DNA from 2 places in the Caproicibacterium sp. XB2 genome. Region 2 is predicted to be linked to the other one. Evidence: riboswitches for the same ligand, from Rfam matches in the RefSeq annotation. Region 2 holds a riboswitch; the other holds the start of a gene.

Region 1 (15,691 bases), 130 kb from region 2:
GGGTGACGTTTCAGATGCTCCTGCACCGCTTTGCGCAGGACACCTGTCCCTTTGCCATGGATAATCGTGACCTGTGTCAAATTGCTGCGGGCGGCGTGGTCCAGAAACAGGTCCACATTGGCAATGGCCTCGTCCGCCGTTTGCCCACGCAAGTCAAGCTCTGAAGGCGCCGCTGCGCTGGAAAAGCGATGGGATACCGTACGGGTGCGGCGGCGTTCCGCCTTCCGCTTTTCCGCGTCGCTGACCAGCTGCAAATTTTCCACATCTGTTTTGGTCTTGATGACACCGGCCTGTACCACCACATGCTTGCCATCCGCAGAAACCTCCACCACAGATGCCGGACGGTCTAAATCCACCAACCGTACTGTGTCACCTACCCGCAGCGGCCGCGGCAGCTGACCGCCACGGCGGCGGCGCTTCTGCACCGGGTCCGCGGTTTCTTCCATTTTGCGTAAATCCGCGTTCAGCTTTGCCTTCTGTTCTGCGGTAATTTGTTTGTTCTTCTGTTTCTTCAGTTCTTCCAGCTCATTGAGGAGAAGGTCTGACTGTCCGCGCGTGCGGGAAACCAGAAGGCTGGCCTGTTCACGGGCACGGTCCATTTCCTTCTGTGCGTTTTCTTCCAGCTCCGCTTTTTCTTTTTCGGCGCTTTCCAGTGCCTTCTTTGCCTCCAGCAGGTCACGCTGTACCTCTGCCCGCTCATCTTCCAGTGAACGGCGGGATTCCTCCAGCTTGCTGACAACATCCTCAAAACGGGTGTTTTCCTGCGAAACCAGCTGCTGCGCATTCTCCACAACGGACGCTTTCATCCCTAAGCGGCGGGAAATGGCAAACGCGTTGCTGCGTCCCGGCACGCCAATCAGCAACCGATAGGTTGGCTGCAGTGTCGCCACGTCAAACTCGCAGGAGCCATTCTGTACCCCGGGGGTATCCAGCGCATACGCTTTCAGCTCCGCATAATGCGTTGTCGCGGCAATGCGGGCACCCTGCTGTCGCAGTTGTTCCAAAATAGAGGTCGCCAGTGCCGCACCCTCTACCGGGTCCGTGCCGGCGCCCAGTTCGTCCAGCAGCACCAAACTTTTCCCGTCTGCCTCCTGCATAATGCGGATAATATTGGTCATATGCGCGGAAAATGTGGACAGGTTCTGTTCAATAGACTGTTCATCGCCGATGTCCGCCAATACACGGTCAAAAACTGAAAGTCTGCTGCCGTCCGAAACCGGCACCAGCAAGCCACACTCTGCCATAAGCGTCAGCAGACCGATGGTTTTCAGCGTAACGGTTTTGCCGCCGGTATTGGGGCCAGTAATAACCAATGTATCAAAATCTGTGCCGAGCCGTATGTCCGTAGCAACCACCTTTTTGGGATCAATCAGCGGATGGCGGGCGTGCTTCAGATCCAATTCCCCGCAGTCGTTCATCTCCGGCAGTGTTGCTTTCATCTTATAGCCGAGGCTGGCTTTCGCAAAAATCAGGTCCAGCTCCGCGGCATACTGGCAGCTGTGAATGATGCTGTCCGCAAAAGAGCCGGCTTCCGCCGAAAGTTCCTGCAAAATGCGGTCAATTTCGTTCTTTTCGTCGTTTTGCAGGACACGCACTTCATTGTTGGCTTCCACAACCGCCATTGGCTCCACAAATACGGTGGCACCGCTGCTGGATGAATCATGCACCAGCCCGGACACTTCACCGCGGAACTCCGCCTTCACCGGCACAACATACCGGCCAGAACGCTGGGTAACGATTGGGTCCTGCAAAAACTTCTGATAATATGGCGAGTGGACCATTTTGTCCAGTTTTTCACGGGCACGGGTGCTTGCCGCGCGGATTTTGCGGCGAATGGCGGCCAATGCCGGTGAAGCATTGTCGTTCATTTCTTCTTCGGTCGCAATGGCACCGTAAATTTTTTCTTCCAAATATTTATTGGTAACAATGCAGTTAAAGCGGTCATCCAGTGTCGTTTTGATTCCTGCGCTTTTGCTGCGCCAGTCACTCACGGCACGCAGGCAGCGCAGAACGCCCGCTATGCGCAGCAATTCCCCCATGTTCAGCACACCGCCGGAGGAGGCGCGGCGCAGCGGATTGGCCACATCGTGCAGTCCGCCGAAAGCCGGTGAACCGAACTTTGCCATCAGTCCGTACGCATCCCATGTTTCCTGCAGCAGGCGCTGCACACTGGAAAGGTCCTCCAGCGGGCACAGCTGCTCCGCCATATCTGCCGCCGCGTCGCTGGCGGTTTCCTGCTTCAACAGATGCAGAATCTTGTCCAATTCCAACGCATGAAAGTGGTGTTTCGTCTGTTGGTCCATGTCTTCCCTCTGTTTCTATGATATTGATTTTTATTCTATGTGAAATACAAAAAATTTTCTGTCGTTACGCGGGAGGCTGCACCACGGTATGGTAAAAGTCCAATGTACGGAAGTGATATTCAATCCGATCCAATAGGTATTCCTCACTGGCGCGCGCCAGCTCCTGCTGCCCCTGCTCCCCCAATGTAAACGAAAAGAGTTTCGGAAGGTCGGCATACACGGTGTGGCGCAGAGCGGTCAGTGCCCCTTTGTGCAGGGCTATCCCGTCCTGCCGTCCGTTTTTCTGCCGGCAGCTGGGGCACAGCAGTTCGCCCTGCAGCGGGTAAAAGTACATGATGCTGTCCTCATACTTCCGGCACTGGGCACAGCCGATAAGGTCCGGCATATAGCCCGCCAGGCTCAGCATACGCATCTCGGTGGCGGCCTTTACAACCGGCAGCGGCCGTCCGCCGCGGCACAGCCGCCGGAACGCACACAGCAGCAGCCGCAGAAAATCCGCCGCTTTTTCGCTGTCCTCCTGCGGAGCCAGCTCTCCCGCTAGTTCGCAAAAATACTGTGCCAACGAAAGACGGCCGATATCCTGCCGCAGCTCAAAAAAAACTTCCAGCGGCTGGGCGTCATCTATGATATATTTATCTTTTCCGCAGAATAGCAAAATCCGCGCATAGCAGAAAAGCTGAGTGGCCGAAACCAGGCTGCTTTTTGCCGCGCGGCTGTTGCGTGCAAAGGCGCGCACGACCCCGCGGTCGCGCGTCAGGACCGTTACCAGACGGTCACGCTCCCCTACATTGGAGACCCGGATGACAACTCCCTGTGTCTGTACCCGCATCCGGCTGCTCCTCTCCTTTGCTGTTCTCTGCCCTGCACTGGGCATAGCGTAGATAATCCTGTACGCTGCCCGTTTGTACAAAGCAGGACCAGGCTGTATTTTCGTCCATTGCGGCTCACTCCTTTTCCCGTGTGCTCTGATTTTCAAGCACATACGCTTATCACCAGTATGCGCACCAGCGGGAACGGTTATGAGTGGCAAATAAAAGAATTTTCGACACCTTTCGGCAGACATTCGCCCGCCGTTTATGGTAAAATACGCTGCAAAAGTTTACTGCAGAAGGTCCTTGGTATTAAAACCAAAGCTGCGCAGCGCAGCCTCTTTGTTGCGCCAATTTGGCTTTACCTGCACCTGCAGCTGCAGGTTTACTTTAATGCCGTAAAAATGTTCCAGTTCCTGGCGAGCCTGCGTGCCGATTTCCCGAATCATGCGGCCACCTTTGCCGATGATGATTCCCTTATGGTTTTCACGCTCACAGTAAATGTCCGCGTCAACGTCCAGGCAGGAACCGTCTTCCCGTTCTTTCAGATGTGTGACCACGACAGCAACGCCGTGCGGCACTTCTTTGTCCAACAGACGCAGCATTTTCTCCCGCACAAATTCGCCGGCCAGCACACGTTCCGGCTGGTCCGTCAGGGTATCGTCCGGGAACAGGTGTCCGCCCGGCTGGCTCAGTTTTTTCAATTCAGCCTTTAGGTCCTGTACACCATCGCCGGTGCGCGCCGAAACCGGCACGACCGCCGCAAAGGGGTACTTTCCGCTCAGCTCGGTAATCTGCGGAATTAACCGTGTCTTATCCTGCAGCAGGTCAATTTTATTGATGCATAAAACCGCCGGCAGCTTCAGCCCCCGAAACCGTTCCAGCAGGTCCTTGTCCGCCGGAGAAATGCCGGTACCGGCTTCCACCACCAGCAAAGCCGCATCCACACCCGCAACGGAGGAAGTCACGCTTTTCACCATGTATTCGCCCAGCCTGTCCCGTGGCTTTAAAAGCCCGGGGGTGTCCAGAAAGACCAGCTGGTCCGGCCCTTCTGTCAGCACGCCCATAATACGGGTGCGTGTTGTCTGCGGCTTTCGGCTGACAATAGCCACTTTCTGGCCAAGCATCCGGTTCATCAGCGAACTTTTGCCGACATTTGGTCTGCCGACAATGGCGAAAAAAGCTGATTTTTCATTTTTCTTGTTTTTTGGCATAAAGTACCTCTTGTTGTCTGCCGTATTCCGGCAGGAAAATTTCGTTTCCACCCTGCTATTTTCTGCGGAAAAATGCACGCAGCTTGTCCGCCAGCAGTTTCGGGCCAAGGTGCACATAAAGGACAGCCGCGGCTGCCGAAAGCGCCAGCAGTACCAGTAGCAGCGGTCGGCCGCACAGCCACCAGAACCCTGCCGCGATGCAGGTGGGCTTTCCAAACAGAAAAATGCCCACTCCGGCGGCAAAGCAGGCATTGATCAGCACCGCTCCCGCCGCAATATCCTTAACACGGCGCACGCTGCTGCTATAGGCGGTGTTTTCCGCGTCACAGGCAGCCTCGACCGCTGTATTAAAAACCTCGGCCGCACAGACACTGCCAATCGCCAACAGCAGCACCGCATATTCCATCCACCCAAACTGAAAGAACGGTGAAAACAGAAGTGTATAAAAAGCGGCTACCGTGTGAAACCGCATGTGACGTTCCTGATTGATGCAGAAAAGGATTCCCCGCCCGGCAGCGCGCAGGCTTTTCAGTAAATGCACTTTGTCATTCCCACGCTTTCTTCTTCCCTCCAGCAGGCCGGCTGCCCGTACGGGGAGTTAGATATCGTCCTCGTCCAGCACATAGCTGCTGCTGCTTGGCAGCCCCAGCTCCGCCATGACCTGCTCTTCTTTTTCACGCATATGCACACGCTGAATACCCTCTTCATGGTCATAACCCAGAAGGTGCAGCATGCTGTGGGCAGTCAGATAGCCGACCTCCCGTTCCAAACCGTGACCATAGCGCTCCGCCTGCTCCACTGCTTTTTCCATGGAGATAACAATATCCCCGAGGATCTTTGCCCCATTGGAGTAATCTGTATCATATACGCCGTCCTCGCCCATCGGAAAACTGAGCACATCGGTCGGTGCGTCCACGTCGCGGTACTGTTTGTTCAGCTTGTGTATCTGGTCGTTATCAACAAAGATTACACTGATTTCAGCGGACTCTGTAAAATGTTCCATACGCAGGACTGCATTGCAGCAGCGGCGCACCAGCATACGCAGCCCGGTCGGAATTTTGACTGCCTTTTGACGATTATCTATCATGACTCGAATTTTTTCCATGATTCGTATTGGCCTCCTCATATTTTTCGTATGCCTTTATAATTTCCTGTACCAATTTATGGCGCACAACATCGCGGCCGGTAAACTGGACCTGCGCAATGTCCGGTACACCGCGCAGAATTTTTGTAACCTGTTTCAGGCCGCTTTTTTGGCCGTCCGGCAGGTCTATCTGTGTAATATCACCGGTAATGACCATGCGGCTGTTAAAGCCAAGACGCGTGAGGAACATTTTCATTTGCTCCGACGTTGTGTTCTGTGCTTCGTCCAGAATAATAAAGCTGTCGTCCAGCGTACGCCCGCGCATATAGGCGAGCGGCGCAACTTCGATATTGCCGCGCTCCACATAGCGCTGATACGTTTCCGTCCCCAGCATATCGAACAGGGCATCATACAGCGGCCGCAGGTAGGGGTCTACCTTCTGCTGAAGGTCACCCGGCAGGAAGCCTAGCTTTTCGCCGGCCTCCACCGCGGGGCGTGTCAGAATGATGCGCTGAACCTGCTGTGCACGGAAAGCCGTGACCGCCATTGCCACCGCCAAATAGGTCTTTCCGGTACCGGCAGGCCCTACACCAATGGTAATTGTGTTCTTTGCAATCGCGGCGCAGTAGCGTTTCTGCCCCAGTGTTTTCGGCTTAATGGGTTTTCCCTTGCAGGTAACGCAGATGCAGTCCCCCGCCAGCGCCTGCACTTTTTCCTCTGCGCCGTCATTGACTAAACTCATGCAGTAACGCACATTCTGTTCGGTCAGCGTTTCTCCACGGTTAATCAGTGACAAAAGGCTGTTGACCGCACGCACAGCACGCTCCACACCCTCCGGCTCGCCGGAAACCTTAATTTCACTGTCCCGCGCAACAACCGACACACCATATTCTTTTTCGAGAAGCCGGATGTTTTCGTCCATGCTGCCAAACAGCGCGGACGCCTGTTCCATCCGGTCTATAGGTATCCTTTTTTCAAACAAATACTTCACCTGATGCTTATCGAATAATCAAATGCGGTATCTCAAAAAGCCGCATTTTTTAGTATAATCAAACAAAATAGCTGTTAAAATACATTTATATTATCATACCACAGAACACAAGCCGCGTCACTAGGTTTTCTGCAAGTTTTTTGTGTGTAAAATGCCAAAAAAACAAATTTTTCCGCTGTACCGGAGCAGAAAATTCCACGCCTGCATTTTCCCCCTACGCGGGCGAACCATCCGCGGCGATTTTTACTTCTTTAGCGATATTTTCCCGACAGGTCAGCTTTCGTATAACCGTGATGCCTGTTTTGTCCTCTTTCACGGTATCGCGGTGCTGTACCACCTTGGCACCGGGCAGGTCTGTTTTCTCTTTTACGGCCAGCATTTTTACCGCTTCCGCCTCCGCCTGCCGGCGCGTACGCTTTTCTACTGTCTGTCGGACCGGTGTCAGCACCTCCCGTGTTACAGTGAGCGGCAGTTCCTTTCCGCACAGATGAACGGCGGTCCGCTCACCGGAACGCTGCACTTTCCCTTTCGGCGGCAGCTGCATGGAAAGCGGCAGCTGTACCCCAAAAACCGACAGTGCCCGCCGCTCAACAGACGGGCCGGCAGGCTCCCAGTGCTGTATGGCAAACGGCATCTGCACCGTCAATGTATGCGATGTCTGCGCGATAACGGTGCCGGCAGCATGATACAATGCCATAAATTTTTCATCTTTATTTTCCACCACCGGCGAAACCAGCAGCTGTCCCGGGGAAACGCCGTCACCTACCTGCACTTTGGCAGTCCCCGCATGGATATGCATTTCTACAACAACGCCGCTTTGCACCGCCTGCAGCTGATACCAACCCCTTTGGTCCGTAACCGGCGGCTGTTCATCTTTTTCCGTCAGCTGTACATACACATCTCCGCCATGGTCGTTGACACTAACCCAGCTGATGTTTGGGAACTTCTCCATTAGGCGCGTCTGCACCGCCCGCGCGGAAAATCCGCGTTTTGCACAGCCGGGCGCAATACCCTGCTGCTGCAGCGCCGACCGAATATCTTTTTCCGGAATGCTTTTGCAGCCGGAGATTTCCACAGTCCAAAAAAATTGTCCCAGCCCCAGCAGCACCACACAAAACAGCGCCGCACCCGCCGCCAGCCCCGGCCGGCCGCGCAGATGTGCAATTTTCAGCGGCAGACCGCACCGCCGCTGGACCCGCAGACGCACATGTGCCTGTCGGGCCGGCTTGCGAAGCACGCGGTACTGACCCGCCCGCACGCAGGCAGTCATTCCCTTCTTTCCCGGACGCACCTGCCAAAGATGAATGCCCGCCCGCGTACAGCAGTTTAAAAAAATTTCACCTCCATGGGGAGATACAATGCGGAACCGTACCCAGCCCATCAGCCAGCGCATCAGTTTCATGGCTGCTCCCCTCCATTCTCCGGCAGCGGCGTCAGCAGTTCCCCGCGTGCGGCGTAAGCTATTTCCGTAATGTATCCGGAAACAATTAACGAATGCTGTTCCAAACTGTGCAGCGTCAGCCCGCGCCCGACAAACCGCAGCACCCCGTGTCCGTAACGAATGCATACTACGTTTTGGGTATATTCCAGTACTCCGCCGCAGCCGTCCACGGTTGCTTCCCTGTTCCCGGCAAGTTCCAATTTCTCACCGGACTGCACCAGCAGTGACGGTTTTTCCGGCAGCCGCATCACTTTCCGCCTCCTTTTTCAACCATTTATCAGAATATTGTTGAAAACTTTTCCTTCTACATAGGCAATAAATATTCTGTCCCCCTGCTGCATATTCTTAAAAAGAGGGGGGCTGTGTATGTACAGAAAAGCTGCGGGCACGGCGGCTCTCTGTTTGGCGGCAGCTTTGCTGGTTTTTCCAAAGGCAGCCGCGCAGGGGGCCTCGGCGGGTATTTCCACCTGCCTAACCGTGCTGATTCCATCCCTGTATCCATTTTTGGTCATTACCGTGTTTCTAATCAAAAGCGGGGCAGCTTCTGCCATCGGTCAGCGCATCGGCGGACCGTTCGCGCGGCTGTTCGCTCTGCCGCCTGCCGCTGCGCCAGCCATTCTTATGGGCATGGTCGGCGGCTATCCCACCGGCTCCCGCGGGGCAGAAGCCCTGTACGAAAGCGGCGAACTGACCGCCCAGCAGGCAGAACGGCTGGTGCTGTTCTCCGTCAATGGCGGTCCGGCGTTCATCTGCACAGCGGTCGGGCTTGGTTTCCTCGGCAGCGCACGCAGCGGACGGCTTTTGTTGGCTGTTCACCTTTGTGCTGGCCTTTTGGTTGGAATTCTGGTTGGCCTGCGCCACCACCGGGAACCGTTCCCACCCCCTCGACAGGGAAAATGGCCCGGCCCCGGCAAGGCGCTGCTGGCGGCCGCGCGCGATGCGGCCGCTTCTATGCTATTGATGTGCTGTTTCGTTATTTTATTCAGTACTTTCCTGTGTATACTGAAAATGTTCCTAAGCGGCCCCGTATTGGCGGCGCTGGCTGGTGTAAGTGAAGTGACGCTGGGCTGCCGCTCCCTTGGCGCACTGCACGCGCCGCTGTGGTGCTTTGCGCTGGTGCTGGGCTGGGGCGGTTTATGCGTTCACCTGCAGGTCCTGCAGGGACTTTCCTTTCCTGTACATACTGGCCGGTTTTGGCTGTGCCGGATTTTGCACGGCGGACTTTCCGCGCTGATGGTGCTGCCCTTTGCAAATCGGTTTTCCCCGGTACCCGTTCCCTCTGGACCCTCAATCGATGTTTTCGGCAGCTTTGCCCAAAGCCAGCCCGCGCTGTCCGGCAGCCTTGCCGCGGGCATTGCGCTGGTAGTGCTGTGTGCCGCACTGTTAATGGATGGTGGCGGCAGGCAGGATTCTATGCTATAATGATGTTTAAATAGTCTTATTCCTGATTTGGTAGAAGATGGAAGGAGGCCAATCGCCTTGAAAGTGCAGACGAGCTGCTTTTTCAGCAGCAGTATTCCACCGCGGTGTGATTACTGTGCCCACGCGGCAGGTACGCAGCCCTGCCTTTCCTGCCTGCTGGGACGAGAATTCCCGGAAAGCGGCAGATGCTGCCTTTTCCGGTATGACCCGCTGCGGCGGGTTCCTACTGTACAGCCGCCGATTCCCAAGCCGGACGCGGAAAATTTTAAGCTCTGACAAAAAGCAGAAAAACAGCCACAGTGTCTTCTCTAAAGATACTGCGGCTGTTTCTATTTCATTTTTTAATTTTAATAATATCAGACGCTTTCGTGGAAGGTACGGGCAATGACTTCTTCCTGCTGTTCCCGGGTAAGACGGATAAAGTTAACCGCATAGCCCGAAACACGAATGGTAAGTGTCGGGTACTTTTCAGGATGATTCATGGCGTCTATCAGCGTTTCACGGTTCATCACATTGACGTTCAGGTGGTGGGCTCCCTGCGCAAAGTACCCCTCCAGCAGGGCCGTCAAATTATCTTCCCGCTGTGTTTCATCTTTGCCCAGTGCCACCGGCACAATCGAAAATGTGTTGGAGATGCCGTCCTGACAAACACTGCGGTACGGGATTTTCGCCACGCTGTTCAGGGATGCCAGCGCACCGGAGTGGTCACGGCCGTGCATGGGGTTAGCGCCCGGTGCCAGCGGTTCCCCGCGGCGGCGGCCGTCCGGTGTGGTGCCGGTCTTTTTGCCATACATCACATTGCTGGTAATCGTTAGCGCCGACATAGTGTGCTTTGCTCCGCGGTACAGCGGATGCTTTTTCAGCTCACCGATAAAGTATTCCACAATATCCACCGCCAAATCGTCGGCACGGTCATCGTCGTTGCCGTACTGGGGGAACGTTCCCTCCGTACGAAAATCCACGGCAATTCCCTGCTCGTCGCGTACCGGATGCACCTTCGCATATTTGATTGCAGAAAGGGAGTCTGCCGCAACGGACAGCCCCGCAATGCCAAACGCCATTAGCCGCTCCACATTCGTGTCGTGCAGGGCCATCTGGCTTGCTTCATAGGCATACTTGTCATGCATGAAATGAATAATATTATTCGCGTCCGTATAAAGCTGTGCCACATACTGCATTACTTTTTTGTAGTTTTCCCAAACCTTACTGTAATCCAGTACATCGCCGTTCAGCGGCGCAATGCCCGGCACCACCAGCTCACCCATACGCTCGTCCACGCCGCCGTTAATGGCCAGCAGCAGGCTTTTTGCAAGGTTGCAGCGCGCACCGAAAAACTGCATTTGTTTTCCCAGCTTCATAGCGGACACACAGCAGGCAATGCCGTAATCATCGCCGTAAATTGGCCGCATGATATCGTCATTTTCATATTGAATAGAATCGGTTGCAATGGAAATCTTGGCACAGTAGCGTTTAAACGCTTCCGGCAGGTGCTCACTCCACAAAACCGTAAGGTTCGGCTCCGGCGCAGTGCCAAGGTTGATAAGTGTATGCAGATAGCGGTATGAATTTTTGGTGACCAGCGAACGGCCATTCATGCCGACACCGCCGATGGACTCTGTCACCCAAGTGGGGTCGCCGCCGAAAAGTTCGTTGTATTCCGGCGTACGCAGATGCCGCACCAAACGCAGCTTAATAATGAACTGGTCCACAAGCTCCTGTGCGCCCGCCTCGGTCAGTGTGCCGTTCGTAAGGTCCCGCTGAATGTAAACGTCCAAAAATGTAGAAGTGCGTCCCAGGCTGGTCGCGGCACCGTTGTTTTCTTTGATACCGGCAAGGTATCCCATGTAAACTGCCTGTACTGCCTGCTGTGCCGTCGCCGCCGGTTTGGAAATATCCACCCCGTAGGACGCCGCTATTTTGGTCATTTCCCGCAGTGCACGGACCTGCTCGCTGACTTCTTCCGACAGACGGATACGCTCCTCTGTCATAGGGCCGTCCAATTCTGCGTGGTCTTTTTTCTTTTGCTCAATTAGGTAATCGGTACCGTAAAGCGCCACCCGGCGGTAATCACCGATAATGCGGCCGCGGCCATAGGCATCCGGCAGGCCGGTCAGCAGGCCGACGTGCCGTGCCGTCCGCACACGTTTGGGATAAGCGTCAAACACACCGTCGTTGTGTGTTTTGCGGTAAGCGGTAAAATGACGTTCAATTTCCGGGTCCAGCTGATAGCCATACTGTTCCAAACTTTCCTTTGCCATACGCATACCGCCGTATGGGTTCACCATGCGTTTTAGAGGTGCGTCCGTCTGCAGGCCGACAATCACTTCGTTTTCTCGGTCGATATAACCAGGCTCAAAATTGTTGATGCCGGAAATACGCTTGGTTTCTACGTCCAGCATACCGCCGTTTTCCCGTTCCTTTTGCAGAAGGTCCGTGCATTTTCCCCAGACCTTTTCTGTTTTCTCTGTGGGGCCGGTTAAAAAGGATTCGTCTCCCTCGTAAAGTGTATAGTTTTTCTGAATGAAGCTGCGTACATCAATTTCCCGCTGCCAGCGGCCTTCCTGAAAACCATTCCATGCACTGTTCATTTTACAGTACCTCCCGTTTGCTCTGGTGTCGGATTTCTTTCTCCTTTGTTTACTGGGAAATAGCACCGCTGCCACTGTTCCGTTAAGGATGGGTCCATTGCTGGCGTACCGGCCAGCCGGTACGGAATGCCCAGTACCTTGTACTTGTGTACGCCCAGCAGATGGTACGGCAGCAGCTCCACTTTCTGTACATTGGGTACTTTTTTGTCAATAAATGTGCGCAGCGCCTGCATATGCGCCTCACCATCCGTCAGCCCCGGCACGACTACATGGCGCACCCACACCGGTGTACCAGCTTTTTTGACGGCAGCCAAAAAATGCGTGGTTTCGGTTAAGCTTTGTCCGGTCATGCAGTGATAGCTTTCCTCTGTAATCTGCTTCACATCATACAGGACCAAATCGGTGTATTGCAGAATCTCGTCATAGCTGCCGCAGCCGTATCCGGCAGTGTCCAAGCAGGTGTGGATGCCCGCTTTTTTGCACAGCTGCAGCGTTTCCAGCAGGAACTCCGGCTGCAGAAGCGGCTCACCTCCGGAAAAGGTAACACCGCCGCCGCGTGAAAAGTAGGGCCGGCAGCGCAGAACTTTCCGTGTCACTTCTTCCGGCGTCATCTGGGTGCCGCCCTGTTCCTGCCATGTGTCCGGGTTGTGACAAAACAGACACCGCAGACGGCAGCCCTGCAAAAAAACCACTACACGAATGCCCGGGCCGTCCACCATTCCCATGGTTTCCAGTGAATGTACGTTTCCCAGTATCAAATCTCTGCCCTCCTTTTCTCTTCCGGGGGTCAAAAAGAGCAAAAAGGGCCGACCGCCCGGGTGCTTGCCCAGACGGTCGGCTCTTCTTGGCCATACTCCATGTGGTATACTCCACTTCCGTCAGTCGTATGGCTGCTATGGCTTCAGCATACCGGCTTTTCGCCGGAAAGTCAAGTACTTTTTTCGGTTTTACGCAAAAATATCCGTTTTGCGCATACGGTCAGCGGCTTGCCGCAAAGCTTCTTCGTCCTGCACCAAGGCCATGCGTACATGACCCTTTCCGCTGGGGCCAAACGCACTGCCCGGCGTTACCAGCACACCGGCCTTGTCCGCAAGCTCCAGTGCGAAGCGAGTATCGTCCTCGCCGTACTTTGCGGGAATTTCCGCCCAAACGAACATGGTTGCCGCCGGCTTTGCAAAGTGCCAGCCCAAAGCTTCAAACGCACTGCATAGCACGTCCCTGCGCTTTTCGTAAGCGGCACGGGTACGCTCCACACAGGACTGATCCCCGGTAATGGCAGCAGCCGCAGCCTTTTGAACCGGCAGGAACATACCGTAATCCAGGTTGGACTTCAGTGTTTTCAGCATTTTAACAATCTGCGCGTTGCCGACACAGAAACCCACACGCGCACCGGCCATGCCGTAGGTCTTGCTCAGCGAGTTAAATTCCACACCGACATCGGCGGCACCCGGGAACCGCAGGAAGCTGCCGCAGTGAACGCCGTCAAACACCAATTCACTGTAGGCGTTATCATGCAGCACAATAATATCGTACTTTTTGGCAAAAGCAATGAGCTTTTCATAAAACCAGTCGGGGGCAAGTGCCGTGGTCGGGTTATTGGGGTAAGACACCACCATCAGCTTGGCCGCCTTCGCATCTGCTTCCGGAATCGCGTCAAAATCGATTAAGTAATTGTTCTCTTTTTTTAGGGGCATCCAGCAGAGCTTGGCTCCTGCCAGCATTGGCCCGCAGCTGAAAGCTGGATAGCACGGGTCCGGTACCAGCACAGTATCACCCGGGTCCGCAATGGACAGGGCAATATGCGTCAGGCCCTCCTGTGAACCCAGCAGGGAACATACCTGTGTGTTCGGGTCCAGCTTTACCTGGTAGCGGCGGCTGTACCACTGCGCCACTGCCTGCTGCAGTGCTTCCGTGTCGCTGATGGCATAAATATACTGTGTCGGGTCTAGCGCGGACTCCGCCAGCACCCGGCGGATAGCCTCCACCGGCGGGATATTCGGTGTGCCGACGCTCAGGTCAATGACCTGCATTCCCTGTGCTTCTTTTTTCTGTTTCAGGGCCAGCAATTCCGAAAAGACGCCCTCCCCGAAGTGTTCCATTCTCTTTGCAAACTGCAATTCCTGCACGCTCCCTTTTTTCATTGCCCACAAAAATTCTCTCTTCCTGTTCTGCCTAAGAAAGAATGGCAGGTCTATCGGAAATTGTACACGCAGGAACAGCATTCGTCAACTTTTTGCAGCATTTGTTTTTTTAAAATGCAAAAGGCGGGACTACCCGGCCATTTTCGCCGAAGCAGTTCCGCTTTTTTATGGTTTCTTTGCTTTTTTCCATCTTTTCAGCAGGGTACGGACAAGCTGCAGCGTAACAAGCCCCACCGCAGCACCCAGCAATAATCCAATTTCCAGCGCGGCCGCAGAGATATGCGGCAGGCCGACCAAATCATACGTTGGAAACGCAAGCCCCGTCAGGCAGCCAACACCGGCGCCGGAAAAAGCCGCCAGCAGGGCATACAACAGCGCCGTCATATCCTTCCGGCTGCCACCTCTGTGGCGGCGGCGCCACTCCCGCCCGGTAACCTCTTTTTCGGAACCGTCCGTTTTTCGCAGAAGCATTTTTCTCAAAGCTGCCGCCTCCTTCCCTGTTTGCTTTTTATCGTAGGCAGTTTCTGTGGACAGAAAACAGACAAATTGCGAACATTCTGAAAACAAACAGTGAAAAGCCTCCCATACTCATATTTCCCTCAAAATGTCCTTCATGGATTTGACATACGCATAGATATGCCCGCCGGCATTGTCCCCATACCTCTCTGCCAACTTAACAATGGCACTGCCAACGATGACGCCGTCCGCAATGCTGCCAATTTTCTTTACCTGCTCCGGTGTATTGATGTCAAAACCGACCGCCGCCGGTGTCTGTGTGCTTTCCCGTGCCTCTTTCAGAATAGAGGCAAGGCCGGTGTTAATCTGGCTGCGCATACCGGTTACACCCATGGAGGAAACAATATACAAGAATCCCTCGGAATCCCCCGTAATGCGGCGAATACGCTCATGGGAAGTGGGTACAATCATGGAAATCACTTTCACATCATTTTTACGGGCGGTTTCCTGAATCTCTCCCTTTTCCTCATACGGCAGGTCCGGTACAATGATACCATCTATGCCGACTTTGCGGCACCGGTCAAAGAAGCGCTCATTGCCGTAGCTGAAGACCGGATTGTAGTAGGTCATAAAGACCAGCGGCACATCAGTCTTTTGCCGCAGGTCCTCTACCATGTCAAAAACACCGTCCGTGGTCGTGTCGGCCTGCAGCGCGCGCAGGTCAGCTTCCTGAATGACAATTCCCTCGGCGATAGGGTCCGAAAATGGGATGCCGATTTCCACCAGGTCACAGCCGGCCCTAACCATTTGCAGGATATATTCCTCTGTTTTTTCAAGGGACGGGTCACCTGCTGTAATAAACCCAATAAGTGCTTTTCCGTTTTCAAAAGCCTTGTGTATTCTGTTCATTCTGTCAAGTCCCTCCCTCGATAGCGGGCAATGGACACCACGTCTTTATCTCCTCTGCCGGAAAGGCAGATAATCATGCTCTGGTCTTTGCGCATGGTGGGTGCCAGCTTCATGGCGTAGGCCACCGCGTGCGCACTTTCAATCGCGCAGATAATGCCCTCGATACGGGCAATGTACTCAAATGCGTTCACGGCCTCGTCGTCCGTAACCGGCACATACTGTGCCCGGCCGATGTCACGCAGATAGGCGTGCTCTGGACCAACGCCGGGGTAGTCCAGCCCAGCGGAAATGGAGTAGACCTGTGAAATCTGGCCGTACCGGTTCTGACAGAAA
Region 2 (13,335 bases):
ATCATGCATATAATGGATAATATTGTTGGCATCCGTATACAGTTGTGCGACATATTGCATCACTTTCCGGTAATTGTCCCAGACTTTTTCATAATCCAGCACTTCATCTGTCATCGGTTCAATACCCGGAACCACCTGCATACCCATGCGTTCATCTACGCCGCCGTTTATAGCCAGCAGCAGGCTTTTTGCCAGATTGCACCGCGCACCGAAGAACTGCATCTGCTTCCCGACCTTCATGGCGGAAACGCAGCAGGCAATTGCATAATCGTCACCGTAAATCGGCCGCATAATATCATCATTTTCATATTGGATCGAATCCGTTGCGATGGAGATTTTAGCACAGTAACGTTTGAATGCCTCCGGCAAATGTTCGCTCCACAGTACCGTCAAGTTCGGTTCCGGCGCAGTGCCCAGATTGATCAGGGTATGCAGGTACCGGAAAGAGTTTTTCGTAACCATGGGACGGCCGTTGACCCCGACGCCGCCAATGGATTCCGTAACCCATGTCGGATCGCCGCCGAACAACTCATCGTATTCCGGCGTGCGCAGGTGGCGCACCAGCCGCAGTTTAATAATAAACTGATCGATGAGCTCCTGTGCGCCCTGTTCGGTCAGCGTCCCGTTTTCCAAATCGCGCTGAATATAGATATCCAGAAAAGTGGAGGTGCGTCCCAGACTGGTTGCGGCACCGTTGTTTTCCTTGACACCAGCAAGATAACCCATATAGACCGCCTGCACAGCTTCCTGTGCGGTTTCTGCCGGTTTGGTAATGTCCACCTCATAGGAAGCAGCCATCTCTGCAATCTCTTTCAGGGCACGAATCTGCTCGCTGACCTCTTCGCTCAAACGGATGCGCTCTTCATCCATCGGGCCATCCAGTTCACCAAAGTCTTTTTTCTTCTGTTCAATTAAATAATCTGTCCCATAAAGGGCAATCCGCCGATAATCACCGATAATCCGTCCGCGGCCGTAAGCGTCCGGCAGGCCGGTGAGCAGGCCTACGTGCCGTGCCGTGCGCACACGTTTCGGATAAGCGTCAAAAACGCCCTGATTGTGTGTTTTGCGGTATGCGCTGAAATGCCGGTCAATTTCCGGATCCAGCTGATAGCCATACTGTTCCAGACTTTGTTTTGCCATGCGCATGCCGCCGTAAAGGTTCACCATACGCTTGAGCGGTGCATCGGTCTGCAGCCCGACAATCACTTCATTTTCACGGTCGATATAGCCCGGCTCAAAATTGTTAATACCGGAAATGCGGTGTGTCTCCACATCCAGTACACCGCCTTTTTTCAGTTCCTGCGGCAGCAGATCTTTGCATTTATTCCAAACTTTCATTGTTTTTTCGCTTGGTCCGGCCAGAAAACTCTCATCGCCCTCATAAAGCGTATAATTTTTCTGAATAAAGCTGCGTACATCAATTTCTCTCTGCCAGCGTCCTTCTGTAAATCCGTTCCATGCACTTGTCATTGTATACCTCCAAATTGGGTTTTATTTCAGCTTTTCATTTAGTATTCCTGTTGTTTGAGAAGGAAAAGAATCGTGAGGCAAAACTCTTTTATGAAAAATATTTTTCCTGCCACATCCGTGTCTTTTTCGTATCCATTGCCGGCACCCCCTTCAGCCGGTAAGGGAGCCCCATCACTTCATACTTATGCACACCCAGCAGATGATACGGCAGAAGTTCCACTTTCTGCACATTCGGCACATAGGTGCGGATAAATGTCTGCAGCGCTTCCATATAAGCTTCCCCGTCTGTCAAACCCGGCACCACAACCTGCCGCACCCAGACCGGCGTACCGGCTTTCTGCACGGCCTGCAGAAATCTTTTGGTTTCTTCCCAACCGCGTCCGGTCATTTTTCGGTAATTTTCCTCGGTAATCTGCTTCACATCATACAGAATCAGATCGGTGTACTGCAGGATTTTCTCATAGCTGCCTTTTCCGCATCCGGCCGTGTCCAGACAGGTATGGATGCCCGCTTCCCGGCAGCGCCTCAGTGTTTCCAACAGAAATTCCGGCTGCAGCAGCGGCTCCCCACCGGAAAACGTGACGCCGCCGTCATTTGCAAAGTATGGCTTATACCGCACAATCTTTTTGACCAGATCTTTCGGGGAAACTTCCTCTGCAGACGGGCTGTTCGTTTCCCATGTGTCCGGATTGTGACAAAACAGGCACCGCAGGGCACACCCCTGCAGAAAAACGACCACCCGGATGCCGGGCCCATCCACCATTCCCATGGTTTCTACCGAATGAATTTTTCCGAATACCAAATTATTGCCTCCTTTTCTGTTCCGGAGGTACGTACAAAAAAATGCCGCACCATCCGGGTTTTCGCCCAGACGGTCGGCATTTCTTCACCATACTTCATGTGGTATTCTCCACTTCCGTCAGTTGTATGGCTGCTATAGGCTTAGAATAACGGATAAAAGGGAACTTATCAAGCAAAAGTTTTCAACCGTTTCCTGTAATTCAGTTGAAAATATTGGTCTTGCTCATCCGTTCTGCAGCTTCCTGCAAAGCTGCCTTCTCCTGCACCAGTGCCATTCGGACATGGCCCTTCCCACTTGGCCCAAATGCTCTGCCGGGCGTGACTAGAACGCCAGCCTGCTGAATCAGGTCCAGTGTAAAGCGTTTATCGTCCATTCCATATTTTTCGGGAATCGGTGCCCAGACAAACATTGTGGCAGCCGGTTTTTCAAAATGCCAGCCGAGCTTTTCAAACTGTTCCCACAAAAAATCCCGGCGTTTCTCATAGGCCGCACAGGTCCGCTGCACACAAGATTGTTCCCCTGTAATTGCTTCCACAGCGGCCCTCTGAATCGGCAGGAACATGCCGTAATCCAAATTGGATTTCAGCTTTTTAAGCATGGAAACAACCTGTTGATTTCCTACACAAAAGCCGACCCGCGCACCGGCCATACCGTAGGTTTTGCTCAAAGAATTGAACTCCACACCGACATCCATAGCACCCGGGAAACGCAGGAAGCTGCCGCAGGTTTTACCGTCAAAAACCAGCTCGCTGTATGCATTGTCATGCAGCACAATAATGTCATACTTTTGGGCAAAGGCAATCAGTTTTTCATAAAACCAATCCGGTGCGACCGCCGTGGTAGGATTGTTCGGATAAGAAACAATCATGAGTTTGGCGGCTTTTGCCTCTTCTTCTGGAATAGCATCAAAGTCGATGAGATAATGATTCTCTTTTTTCATTGGCATCCAGCAAAGACGCGCACCGGCAAGCATCGGTCCGCAGCTGAAAGCCGGATAGCAGGGGTCTGGAACCAGCACAGTATCACCTGGGTCGACAATTGAAAGGGCAATGTGTGTCAAGCCTTCCTGAGACCCCAGCAGAGATTTGATCTGCGTTTCCGGATTTAACTGAACACCATACCGGCGCTGATACCACTGGGCAACCGCCTGCTGCAGTTTTGCCGTGTCGTTGATGGCATAAATATACTGCTTTGGGTCCTCTGCCGCTGCAGCCAGCGCATGTCGAATCCGGTTTTCCGGCGGAATATTCGGCGTTCCCACACTCAAGTCAATAACGGTGGTGCCCTGCTCTTCTTTTTCCTTTTTTAGTGTCAGCAATTCCGAAAATATGCCTTCCCGGAACTGTTCCATTCTCTTTGCAAACTGCATGTTAACGACTCCTATTCTGCGCTCCAAAGTATCATTTTTGAATTCTTTGTTAAATTGTACGCTGCACGTAGGAATTCGTCAACTTATTCCGGAAAGTTGTGTAAAAAAAGCCGCACTCCAAGGAATGCGGCTTTTTACAGGCCTAAATACGTTTCAGGGCATCTTTCATGGACTTGACATAATCATAAACGTACTTTCCGGCATCCGTCCCATATTTGGCAATCAGCTTCACAATGGCGCTGCCCACAATGACGCCGTCTGCAGTCCTGCCGATTTTTTCCGCCTGTTCCGGCGTACTGATACCAAAACCGACCGCCGCAGGAGTATCGGTACTTTCCCGCACAATTTTCAGAATTGCACTAAGGTCTGTCTCAATTTTTGTCCGCACACCTGTTACACCGAGAGAGGACACCACATACAGAAACCCTTCCGATTCTTTGGCAATCATGCGGATGCGTTCCTGAGAAGTCGGCGCAATCATAGAAATGACCTGAATGCCGTTTTTTGCAGCAACTTCTGTAATTTCGCCTTTCTCTTCAAAGGGCAGATCCGGCACAATAATACCGTCAATACCGCTTTCCCGACAGTTGGCAAAAAATTTCTCGTTGCCATAGCTGAAAACCGGATTATAGTAAGTCATAAATACCAGCGGAACGTCTGTTTTACGGCGCAGATCCGCAGCCATCCTAAAAACCCCGTCAGTTGTGGTGCCGGCGGAAAGCGAGCGCAGATCTGCCTCCTGAATGACCGGTCCCTCTGCAATCGGGTCGGAAAACGGGATGCCGATTTCAATCAGGTCACAGCCGGCCCGGGCCATTTCCAGCGCAAACTCTTCTGTTTTTTCCAGGGAAGGATCCCCCGCTGTGAGGAACCCAATAAATGCTTTCCCATGTTCAAATGCCTTTCCTATTCTGTTCATTCTGTAACGTTCCTCCCCCTGTAACGTGCCATTGCCGCCACGTCTTTATCGCCCCGTCCGGAAAGGCAGATAATCATGCTTTGGTCTTTCCGCATGGTTGGGGCCAGTTTTCTCGCATAGGCCACTGCATGTGCACTCTCAATTGCACAGATAATTCCTTCTGTACGGGCAAGGTACTCAAAGGCGTCCACTGCTTCATCATCGGTGATGGGCACATACTGCGCACGGCCGGTTTCGTAAAGATAGGCATGTTCCGGCCCGATTCCCGGATAATCCAAGCCGGCGGAAATCGAATAGACCGGCGCAATCTGGCCATATTTGTTCTGGCAGAAATAGGACTTCATGCCATGAAAAACGCCGTATTTTCCGGTGGCAATCGTTGCTGCCGTCTGCGCGGTATTCACACCGCGTCCGGCCGCTTCGCAGCCAATGAGTTTAACTTCTTTATCAGGTATAAAATTGTAAAACATCCCCATCGCATTGCTTCCGCCGCCGACACAGGCAAGCACCGCATCCGGCAGCTTGCCCTCTGTCTTCAGAATCTGTTCCCTTGCTTCTTTGCTGATGATACTTTGAAAGTCGCGCACCATCATGGGATAAGGGTGCGGTCCCATAACCGAACCTATTACATAGGCGGTGTCGTCCACACGGGTGGTCCAGTTCCGCATGGCTTCATTAACCGCATCCTTCAGTGTGCCTGTTCCTGTCGTGACCGGATGTACCTTTGCACCCAGCAGCTCCATGCGGTAAACATTCAGCGCCTGCCGTTCGGTATCTTTCACGCCCATAAAGACTTCGCATTCCATGTCAAGCAATGCCGCTCCGGTTGCAGCCGCAACGCCGTGCTGGCCCGCGCCAGTCTCTGCAATAATGCGTGTTTTTCCCATTTTTTTTGCAAGCAGTGTCTGCCCAAGCACGTTATTGATTTTATGGGAGCCCGTATGGTTCAGATCCTCGCGCTTAAGGTAAATTTTCGCACCGCCGAGGTCTTTTGTCATTTTCTCTGCATAATAAAGCAGGGACGGACGGTTTGCATAATTACAGAAAAGGTCATGCAGTTCTTTCCTGAACTGCGGGTCTTTTTTATAATATTCGTAGGCGTCTTCCAGCCGGTGCAGCTCATGCATCAGCGTTTCCGGAACATACTGCCCGCCGAATTCGCCATATCTTCCTTTAGCCATTTCGTATCCTCCTGATTATCGTAAAGATCTTATTTCTGTCTTTCTTTCCGTCAGTTTCGACACCGCTGGAAACATCCATCCCCCAAGGATGCAGCTTCCGCACCGCTTCCTGTACATTTTCCGGTGTCAACCCGCCTGCAAGAAACCACGGGCGGTCAATCGGCGGTACCAAACTCCAGTCAAATGCCGTTCCGGTTCCGCCGCCGCTGTCCAGCAGCAAAAAATCCGCCGGGCTGGCTTCCGCACGGGCAATATCCGCCGTGCTTTGTACACGGAATGCCTGAATCACCGGAAATCCGGCCTGCTGAATCTGCCGAACACTTTCTGCCGGTTCCTGCCCATGCAGCTGGGCAATGGTGATTGTGCCGCTTTGCAGCAGTGCCAGAATTTCTGCCACTGCAGAATTGACAAAGACACCAACCGGCAGAATTTCCGGTGCAAGCGCGGCACGGAGTTCTGCCGCCTGCTGCGGTGTTACTCTCCGGCGGCTTTCTGCAAATACAAACCCAACGTAATCCGGTTCTGCCTCATTCACAGTTTGAATATCCTGCATCCGTGTCAGACCGCATACTTTAATTTTCGTCACATTCGGCTCCCCCCTTCCCACGCAGTTCCCGCAGACGCTGTTTCCGGTTCGGGGCACGCATGAGCGCTTCCCCAACTAAGACAGCATCCGCCTGCATCCGGCAAACGTCGGCAATTTCTTTTGACCCTTTCACGCCGCTTTCTGAAACAAAAGCCACATCCGACGGCACCAGCCTGCGCAGCCGTTCTCCTGCAGAAAGGTCAATGGTAAAATTTTTCAAATTCCGATTGTTGACACCGACAATCCTTGCACCAGATGCCAGTGCCCGCTGCACTTCTTCTTCCGTATGGGCTTCTACTAAAGCGGAAAGGCCCAGTCGCTGTGCCAACTCCCGATAGTCCCGCAGTTCCCGGTCTGTTAGGATGGCACAAATCAGCAGCACAGCCGATGCGCCCAGCAGCTTTGCTTCGCAGATCATGTACGGGTCCACCGTAAAATCCTTGCGCAGTACAGGAATTTGTACCGTTTGTGCAATTTCCTGCAGATACCGGTCGCTTCCCAGAAACCACTTTGGTTCTGTCAGCACAGAAATGGCAGCCGCACCCGCTTCCTCATAATCTTTTGCAATCTGCAGATACGGAAAATCCGGCATAATCAGCCCTTTGCTGGGGGAAGCTTTTTTCACTTCACAGATAAAAGAAAGTCCCGGCTGTTTCAGTGCACGCTCAAATGGGAATGTCCGGTCCGCCGGCAGCGCTTCCGCTTCTGCCAATAAAGATTCATACGATTTCTTTGTTTTCCGCTGTGCCACCCGTTCTCTTGCGGCGGCGGCAAGATCATCCAAAATCATACGTTTTCTCCGTTAGAAAGCCGGATAAACTGTTCCAACTGTGCTTTTGCCGCTCCGCTGTCGATTGTCTGTGCAGCAAGCTGCACACCTCCGCCAATACTGGAAACTTTTCCCGCAATTTTCAGCGCAGCAGCGGTATTCAGCAGCACAGCATCTCGCTTTGGCCCTTTTTCACCAGACAGAACTGCACGGGTAATAGCAGCATTCTGCTCCGGTGTACCACCGACCAGGTCTTCTTTCTGACAGCGCGTCAAGCCAAAATCTTCCGGCTGAATCACATAGGAGCAATACTGACCCCCCTGCAGCTCACAAACGGTAGTGGGAGCAGAAAGTGAAATTTCATCCAACCGATCCTGCCCATACACGACCATGCCGCTTTTAACCCCGAGGTTTGTCAGCACACGTGCCAGCGGTTCCACCAGCGCTTCCTCATAAACACCCATCAGCTCCATATTGGCGCCTGCCGGATTGGAAAGTGGGCCGAGAATGTTAAACACGGTGCGGATTCCAAGTTCTTTCCGGACGGGTGCAACATATTTCATGGCAATATGATAATTCTGCGCAAACAGGAAACACAAATTAATCTTTTTGAGCAATTCCGTGCTTTTTTCCGGCGGCAGGGTAATATTGACGCCCAGTGCTTCCAGCACATCCGCAGCACCGCATTTACTGGAAGCGGCACGATTGCCGTGTTTTGCTACCGGTACACCGGCCGCCGATGCCACAATTGCGGATGTAGTCGAAATGTTGAAAGAATTGGCGTTGTCACCGCCGGTTCCCACAATTTCCAACACATCCATATCATGCAGCAATTTGACGCAGTGGGCACGCATCCCCGCGGCAGAAGCGGTAATCTCCTCAATCGTCTCCCCTTTTATGCGCAGAGCAGTCAGATAGGCCCCCATTTGTGCCTGTGTTGTTTTTCCGCTCATAATTTCGTTCATGACTTCATTGGCGGTTTTGTAGTCAAGATCTTTTTTTTCAACAAGCTGTGCAATCGCTTCTTTAATCATTTCGGCAGCCTCCTATAAAAAATCATTCAGCACGGATTCGATTAGATAGATGAAAATTTATTTTTGGGGACAAAGCTTTAAAAAGTTCTGCAGGATTTTTTCCCCCTGCGGTGTCAGGATGGACTCCGGGTGAAACTGCAGGCCGAATACCGGTTGGGTCTGGTGCTGCACTGCCATGATTTCGCCGTCATCCAAACTGCGTGCCGCAACTTTCAGTTCCGGCGGCAGGTTTGCTTCCTGAACGGACAGGGAATGATACCGCGCCGCACCGATCACTTCCGGCAGCCCGCAGAACAGCGGACAATCTTGGCTGAGTTTCACCTGTGACTGCTTGCCATGCATCAGTTGTTTCGCATAGCCAATTTTTCCTCCGAATGCCTGACAGATTGCTTGGTGTCCAAGACACACGCCCAGCAGCGGCACTTTTCCGGTGAAAAAGCGCACCGCTTCTTCACACACCCCTGCATTTTCCGGCCGACCGGGGCCGGGACTTAAAATCACTGCATCCGGCTGCATCTCTGCCAGCTGCTTGACTGGAAATTCGCTGTTGCGCACAACCCGGATATTCGGCTCCATGGCACCGACCATCTGGTAAAGGTTATAGGAAAAGCTGTCATAATTATCAATCAGCAAAATCATCGTCAATCTCCTCCTGTGCTTCCTGCAGGGCAGCCACAACCGCCTTTGCTTTGTTGATGCATTCTTGATATTCCTGCTCCGGAATGCTGTCTGCCACAATGCCTGCGCCGGAACGGACAAAGACCTTTCCGTTCTTTTTAAACGCGATGCGGATGGCGATGCAGGTATCCAAGTTTCCGGTAAAATCCAAATAACCAATTGCGCCGCCGTAAATCCCGCGCCGGTTATTTTCCAGTTCATTGATAATCTGACAGGCACGAAACTTCGGCGCACCGGAAAGGGTCCCGGCCGGCAGGACGGAGCCAATGACATCCGGTGCCGTAAATCCGTCCTTGATGGTTCCGGTGACTGTGGAACCAAGGTGCATGATGTGGGAAAACCGCAGTACCTGCAGATGCCTTTCTACTTTTACGGAACCGAATTCGCTGATACGGCCCAAGTCGTTGCGGCCGAGGTCCACCAACATGTTGTGTTCGGCAAGTTCTTTGGGGTCCGTCAGTAAATCCTGTTCCAGCTGGCGGTCCTGTTCCTCTGTTTCTCCGCGGGGCCGGGAACCCGCCAGTGGAAAAGTCTGCAGCACGCCGTTATCAAGTTTTACTAATGTTTCTGGGGAAGCACCCGCAATTTCAATGTCATCACTGGAGAAATAGAACATGTATGGAGACGGGTTCAACGTGCGCAGCACCCGGTAGGTATTGAGCAGGCTGCCCTCAAAGTCAGCATCCAGCCGGTTGCTGAGTACAGCCTGAAAAATATCGCCTTCCCGAATATACTGCTTTGCACGTTCCACCATCTGGCAATATGCCTCTTTCGTGAAAAGGTGACGCACCGGAGAGGTCATACGGCCCGGTTTCCGCTGCGCAGGTGTTCCGTTCCGAATCAGGTTGGCTAAGTATTTTAATTCTTTCTGTGCATCTGCATAGGCAGCTTCCACATTCCCGTCTAAGCGGATATTCGCAATCAGCACGATTTTCTGGCGGAAATGGTCAAATGCAATTACACGGTCAAAGAGCATCAGGTCCACATCATTAAAATTTTCCTGATCTTCGGCATCCAGCTTCAGTTCCGGCTCGCTGTATTTCACATAGTCATAAGAGAAATAACCGACCAAGCCACCGGTAAAGGGAGGCAGCTCCGAAAGCCGCGGGCTTTTATTAGCTGCAAGAATCTTTTTCAGCACAGCGCCCGGGTCCTGTGTGTGAAAGTGCTCTTCTGTTTCCCCCCGCACACACATTTCTCCGTCTGCACAGGTAATCTCCTGTTTGGGGTCAAAACCGAGGAATGTATAGCGGCCCCAATGCCGTTTGCTCTCTGCACTTTCCAACAGGAAACAGTGGTGGCTTTCCGCCTGCAGAATACGCAGTACCTCGATCGGTGTTTTAATGTCTGCATAAATTTCCCGGCTGACCGGCAAAATCCGGTACTGTCCCTGTGCTGCAAAACGTTTGACTTCTTCCAAGGTTGGTTTTATCATAGATGATCCCTCCCGATAGATTTTCCCGGGGGGCATACAAAAAGGCCCGCCCAGGACAAACAGAATACTGTCTGTCAAGGACGGGCCTGAAAAATCCGGCTCGCGGTGCCACCTTGCTTTGCGGTTATGAAAACCGCACCCTTTGCGGAGTACCAACATACCCCTAGCCCATTACGCAGGCCCTGCGTCACAGGATACTCAGTGCGAAGCACCTTTCGCTGTGCCCTCAATGGTCCATTTAACAGCCCGCTCACGGTCCGGCTCTCATCTGCCCGGACTCTCTGTACGCGCTTGTGCCGTTTTTATCTCCATTTCATCGGTTTAGCAAGAAAATTATTAATTTTATTTTATATTATACACATCTTCAAAAATCTGTCAATAGTTTTTAAAAAATTTTTAAGAGGACAAACTCTGTTATAGCCTCCGGTATTTTTCCAGCAGACGGGCCGCCAACTGACTGTCCACGCGAACAAAGTCGTCGCCTAGTTCGCCGCCGCACTGTTTGCTGATCTCCATCGCTTCCTGATAAGTGGCAAAACGGGTTGCCTTTTTTAGGGGATTCTCTTCTCCCTCTAGAAAGAACAGGAACCCGATACGGTCCTTTTCCTGATTTGCAAAACAGAAGCAGCCGATTTCCACTGTTTTATTCTGTTTTTCCTCTACAATTGCAGCAAGACCGGCTTTGACAAGTTCCACCCCAACGTCATCCAGCCCAGCCTCAAAAATCAGGACTTTTTCCTTAAGCTCCATTGGGGACGTCACCGCGCGTTTCCGCACCCCGGCAAGCTGTGGGAAGCGCGTGTCTACTTCAACTTTCCGCAAAGCCTGTTTACTGCCCTCCGGCACCAGATACACCATAAATTTTTTCTCTTTATCGTGGTACAGACAGGGATAGACCAATTCTGCCTGATAGCCACAGTGCGGACACTGCCAGTCAAAAAGCGTTTCATCCAGAACTTTCTGCCGCAAAACCGGCTCTGTATTTGCGCTGATGCCTGTCCATAATTTTGTGCGTACCGGCTTTCCACACTGCGGGCAGCAGACATCCTTGCTTACCTGAGTAGACATAAAGCAAAAACACCTCCGTGTTTCTTCTCAAAATAATAATTGTATTATATCACATGTGACCCAGCTTTCCTACCCAAAAGCGTTCTTTCTGGAAATTTTTCATGGATATTCAGAAAAATTTTTCTTCTCCATAAATTATGCTGTTAAATAGCTGATAGATGCGTTATAATAAAAGCAGGTCTTAATTTTTCCGCACCGGCAGTGTTTCCGGTCGCGGTACGGAGGGAACAAAATGGGATTACTTGATTCTCTTGGAAGCCAGATGGCCAGCACATTTAACAGCCTGCGGGAAAAGAACCACCGCTCCGCTGTGATTAACCGCCTGCATATTGTCATTCAAAATGAGCGCGAAAACAGTGCCCGTGCTTATGTTGCACTCGGAAAATATTTTTATGAACACCTCCGCGATCAGGGTAATGCTGAGACGGACGCGCTCTGCGCCTGCATCGATGACAGCGACCGCCGTATGAAACGTGCCTTTGATCACATGGATGAAATCCGCGAATCCAATTTTGCTTCTGTTGATGAAACAGAATGCACCGACTGTAAAGATGACTGCGGTACCTGCAAATTCTATGAGGATAACGATGACGAGCAGGATGCGGAATCCTCCGATAAGGATAAAAAATCTGCTCCGCCAGTTCAGGAGCCTTCTACTGAGCAGCCGCAGCAGAAACCCGCTTCTTCCGCACAGCCAGCGCCAGCCGTAACCCGGCTGATGAAGAAGCTGCGCCAGAGGAGCCGGAAACTTGAAGGGAAAAGTTTTAGTCGGCATGAGCGGCGGCGTGGACAGCAGCGTCGCCGCTCTTTTGCTGCAGAAAAGCGGCTGGGAAGTTGTTGGCTGCACGCTGCGCCTGCACTTGGATGACCCGTCTTTCCCGCCGCGGGAAGGCGGATGCTGTTCCTTTCAGGATGTGCAGGATGCACGCCGTGTTTGTTATGCGCTTGGCATTGACCATTTTGTCTTTAATTTTACAGAACTCTTTGAGCAAAAAGTAATTGACAATTTTGTCTCCGAATATGCCGTCGGCCGCACACCAAATCCCTGCATCCGCTGTAATCGCTGGCTTAAATTCGGTGCAATGCTTCGCCGTGCAGAAGAACTGGGCTGTGATGCCATTGCCACAGGTCATTATGCGAAAGTGCAGCAGGGACCGGACGGCCGCTGGCAGTTATATGCCTCCCCTTACGGCAAAGACCAGAGCTATGTTCTTTACAGTTTGACACAAAAACAGCTTGCCCACACTCTTCTTCCGCTTGCCGCTCTGCCCAAACCAAAAGTCCGCAGCATCGCTCAGGAAGCCGGCCTGCCAGTTGCCCAGAAACCAGACAGTCAGGAAATTTGCTTTGTCCCAGACAAGGATTATGCCGGTTTTCTCTGCCGCCATAACGGACATGACAGTACCCCCGGCGACTTTGTAGATGCAAAGGGTCATGTACTCGGCCGGCACCGCGGGTTGACACATTATACGGTCGGCCAGCGAAAAGGGCTTGGTATCGCCTTTGGCCAGCCTATGTATGTCACCCGTTTGGATACCGCGCAAAATCAGGTTGTCCTCGGCCCGGAAGGCAGCCAGTACAGCCGCAGCCTGTTGGCAGATGACCTGAACTGGGTATCTATTCCCGCACCGGAAACACCGCTACAGGTACAGGCAAAAATCCGCTATCAGGCAAAGCCGGCATCTGCACTGGCATCGATCCAGCCTGATGGTACACTGCTTCTGCACTTTGCGGAACCACAGCGTGCTGTTGCTCCCGGTCAGGCAGTCGTTTTGTACGATGGTGATTTGCTTTTGGGCGGCGGTACGATTGTAAAAGGAATAAAAGAATAAAAATAAAAACAGGCATCATGTTTTTTGAAAAGACATGATGTCTGCTTTTACTTTCTAAATGTATGAACTCGCGGTTTCTTTACTGAATAACTCCAAAAAGTACCTTTTCACTGCCATGAGGCCATTGTGGTATTAGGGATCCGTTCATAACGGTTCTTCCGGATAAAAGCAGCTGTACTGCAGCGCATGTTT

What was found. Region 2 has a riboswitch for ZMP and ZTP ahead of pflA (pyruvate formate-lyase-activating protein). Riboswitches for the same ligand answer to the same signal wherever they lie in the genome.
Region 1: linked by a shared signal. The riboswitch ahead of pflA (pyruvate formate-lyase-activating protein) and the one ahead of pflA (pyruvate formate-lyase-activating protein) in region 2 are both predicted to bind ZMP and ZTP.

Annotation. Positions count from the first base shown of each region.
Region 1 covers NZ_CP173227.1:1,932,101-1,947,791, forward strand. Annotated here, with positions in the region: gene ACIHKT_RS09635 (endonuclease MutS2) at 1-2,303, opposite strand, end outside; gene recO (DNA repair protein RecO) at 2,368-3,132, opposite strand; gene era (GTPase Era) at 3,403-4,326, opposite strand; gene ACIHKT_RS09650 (diacylglycerol kinase family protein) at 4,382-4,867, opposite strand; gene ybeY (rRNA maturation RNase YbeY) at 4,925-5,431, opposite strand; gene ACIHKT_RS09660 (PhoH family protein) at 5,403-6,392, opposite strand; gene ACIHKT_RS09665 (sporulation protein YqfD) at 6,616-7,803, opposite strand; gene ACIHKT_RS09670 (YabP/YqfC family sporulation protein) at 7,800-8,090, opposite strand; gene ACIHKT_RS09675 (hypothetical protein) at 8,209-9,264, shown strand; gene ACIHKT_RS09680 (hypothetical protein) at 9,322-9,540, shown strand; gene pflB (formate C-acetyltransferase) at 9,621-11,852, opposite strand; gene pflA (pyruvate formate-lyase-activating protein) at 11,849-12,610, opposite strand; ZMP/ZTP riboswitch at 12,670-12,748, opposite strand; gene ACIHKT_RS09695 (aminotransferase class I/II-fold pyridoxal phosphate-dependent enzyme) at 12,800-13,993, opposite strand; gene ACIHKT_RS09700 (hypothetical protein) at 14,159-14,473, opposite strand; gene trpA (tryptophan synthase subunit alpha) at 14,582-15,358, opposite strand; gene trpB (tryptophan synthase subunit beta) at 15,355-15,691, opposite strand, start outside.
Region 2 covers NZ_CP173227.1:1,802,607-1,815,941, forward strand. Annotated here, with positions in the region: gene pflB (formate C-acetyltransferase) at 1-1,470, opposite strand, end outside; gene pflA (pyruvate formate-lyase-activating protein) at 1,559-2,272, opposite strand; ZMP/ZTP riboswitch at 2,329-2,407, opposite strand; gene ACIHKT_RS09015 (aminotransferase class I/II-fold pyridoxal phosphate-dependent enzyme) at 2,472-3,641, opposite strand; gene trpA (tryptophan synthase subunit alpha) at 3,784-4,560, opposite strand; gene trpB (tryptophan synthase subunit beta) at 4,557-5,741, opposite strand; gene ACIHKT_RS09030 (phosphoribosylanthranilate isomerase) at 5,734-6,327, opposite strand; gene trpC (indole-3-glycerol phosphate synthase TrpC) at 6,314-7,117, opposite strand; gene trpD (anthranilate phosphoribosyltransferase) at 7,114-8,130, opposite strand; gene ACIHKT_RS09045 (anthranilate synthase component II) at 8,188-8,769, opposite strand; gene trpE (anthranilate synthase component I) at 8,753-10,243, opposite strand; gene ACIHKT_RS09055 (CpXC domain-containing protein) at 10,658-11,311, opposite strand; gene ACIHKT_RS09060 (hypothetical protein) at 11,544-12,179, shown strand; gene mnmA (tRNA 2-thiouridine(34) synthase MnmA) at 12,061-13,143, shown strand; gene ACIHKT_RS09070 (sigma factor-like helix-turn-helix DNA-binding protein) at 13,288-13,335, opposite strand, start outside.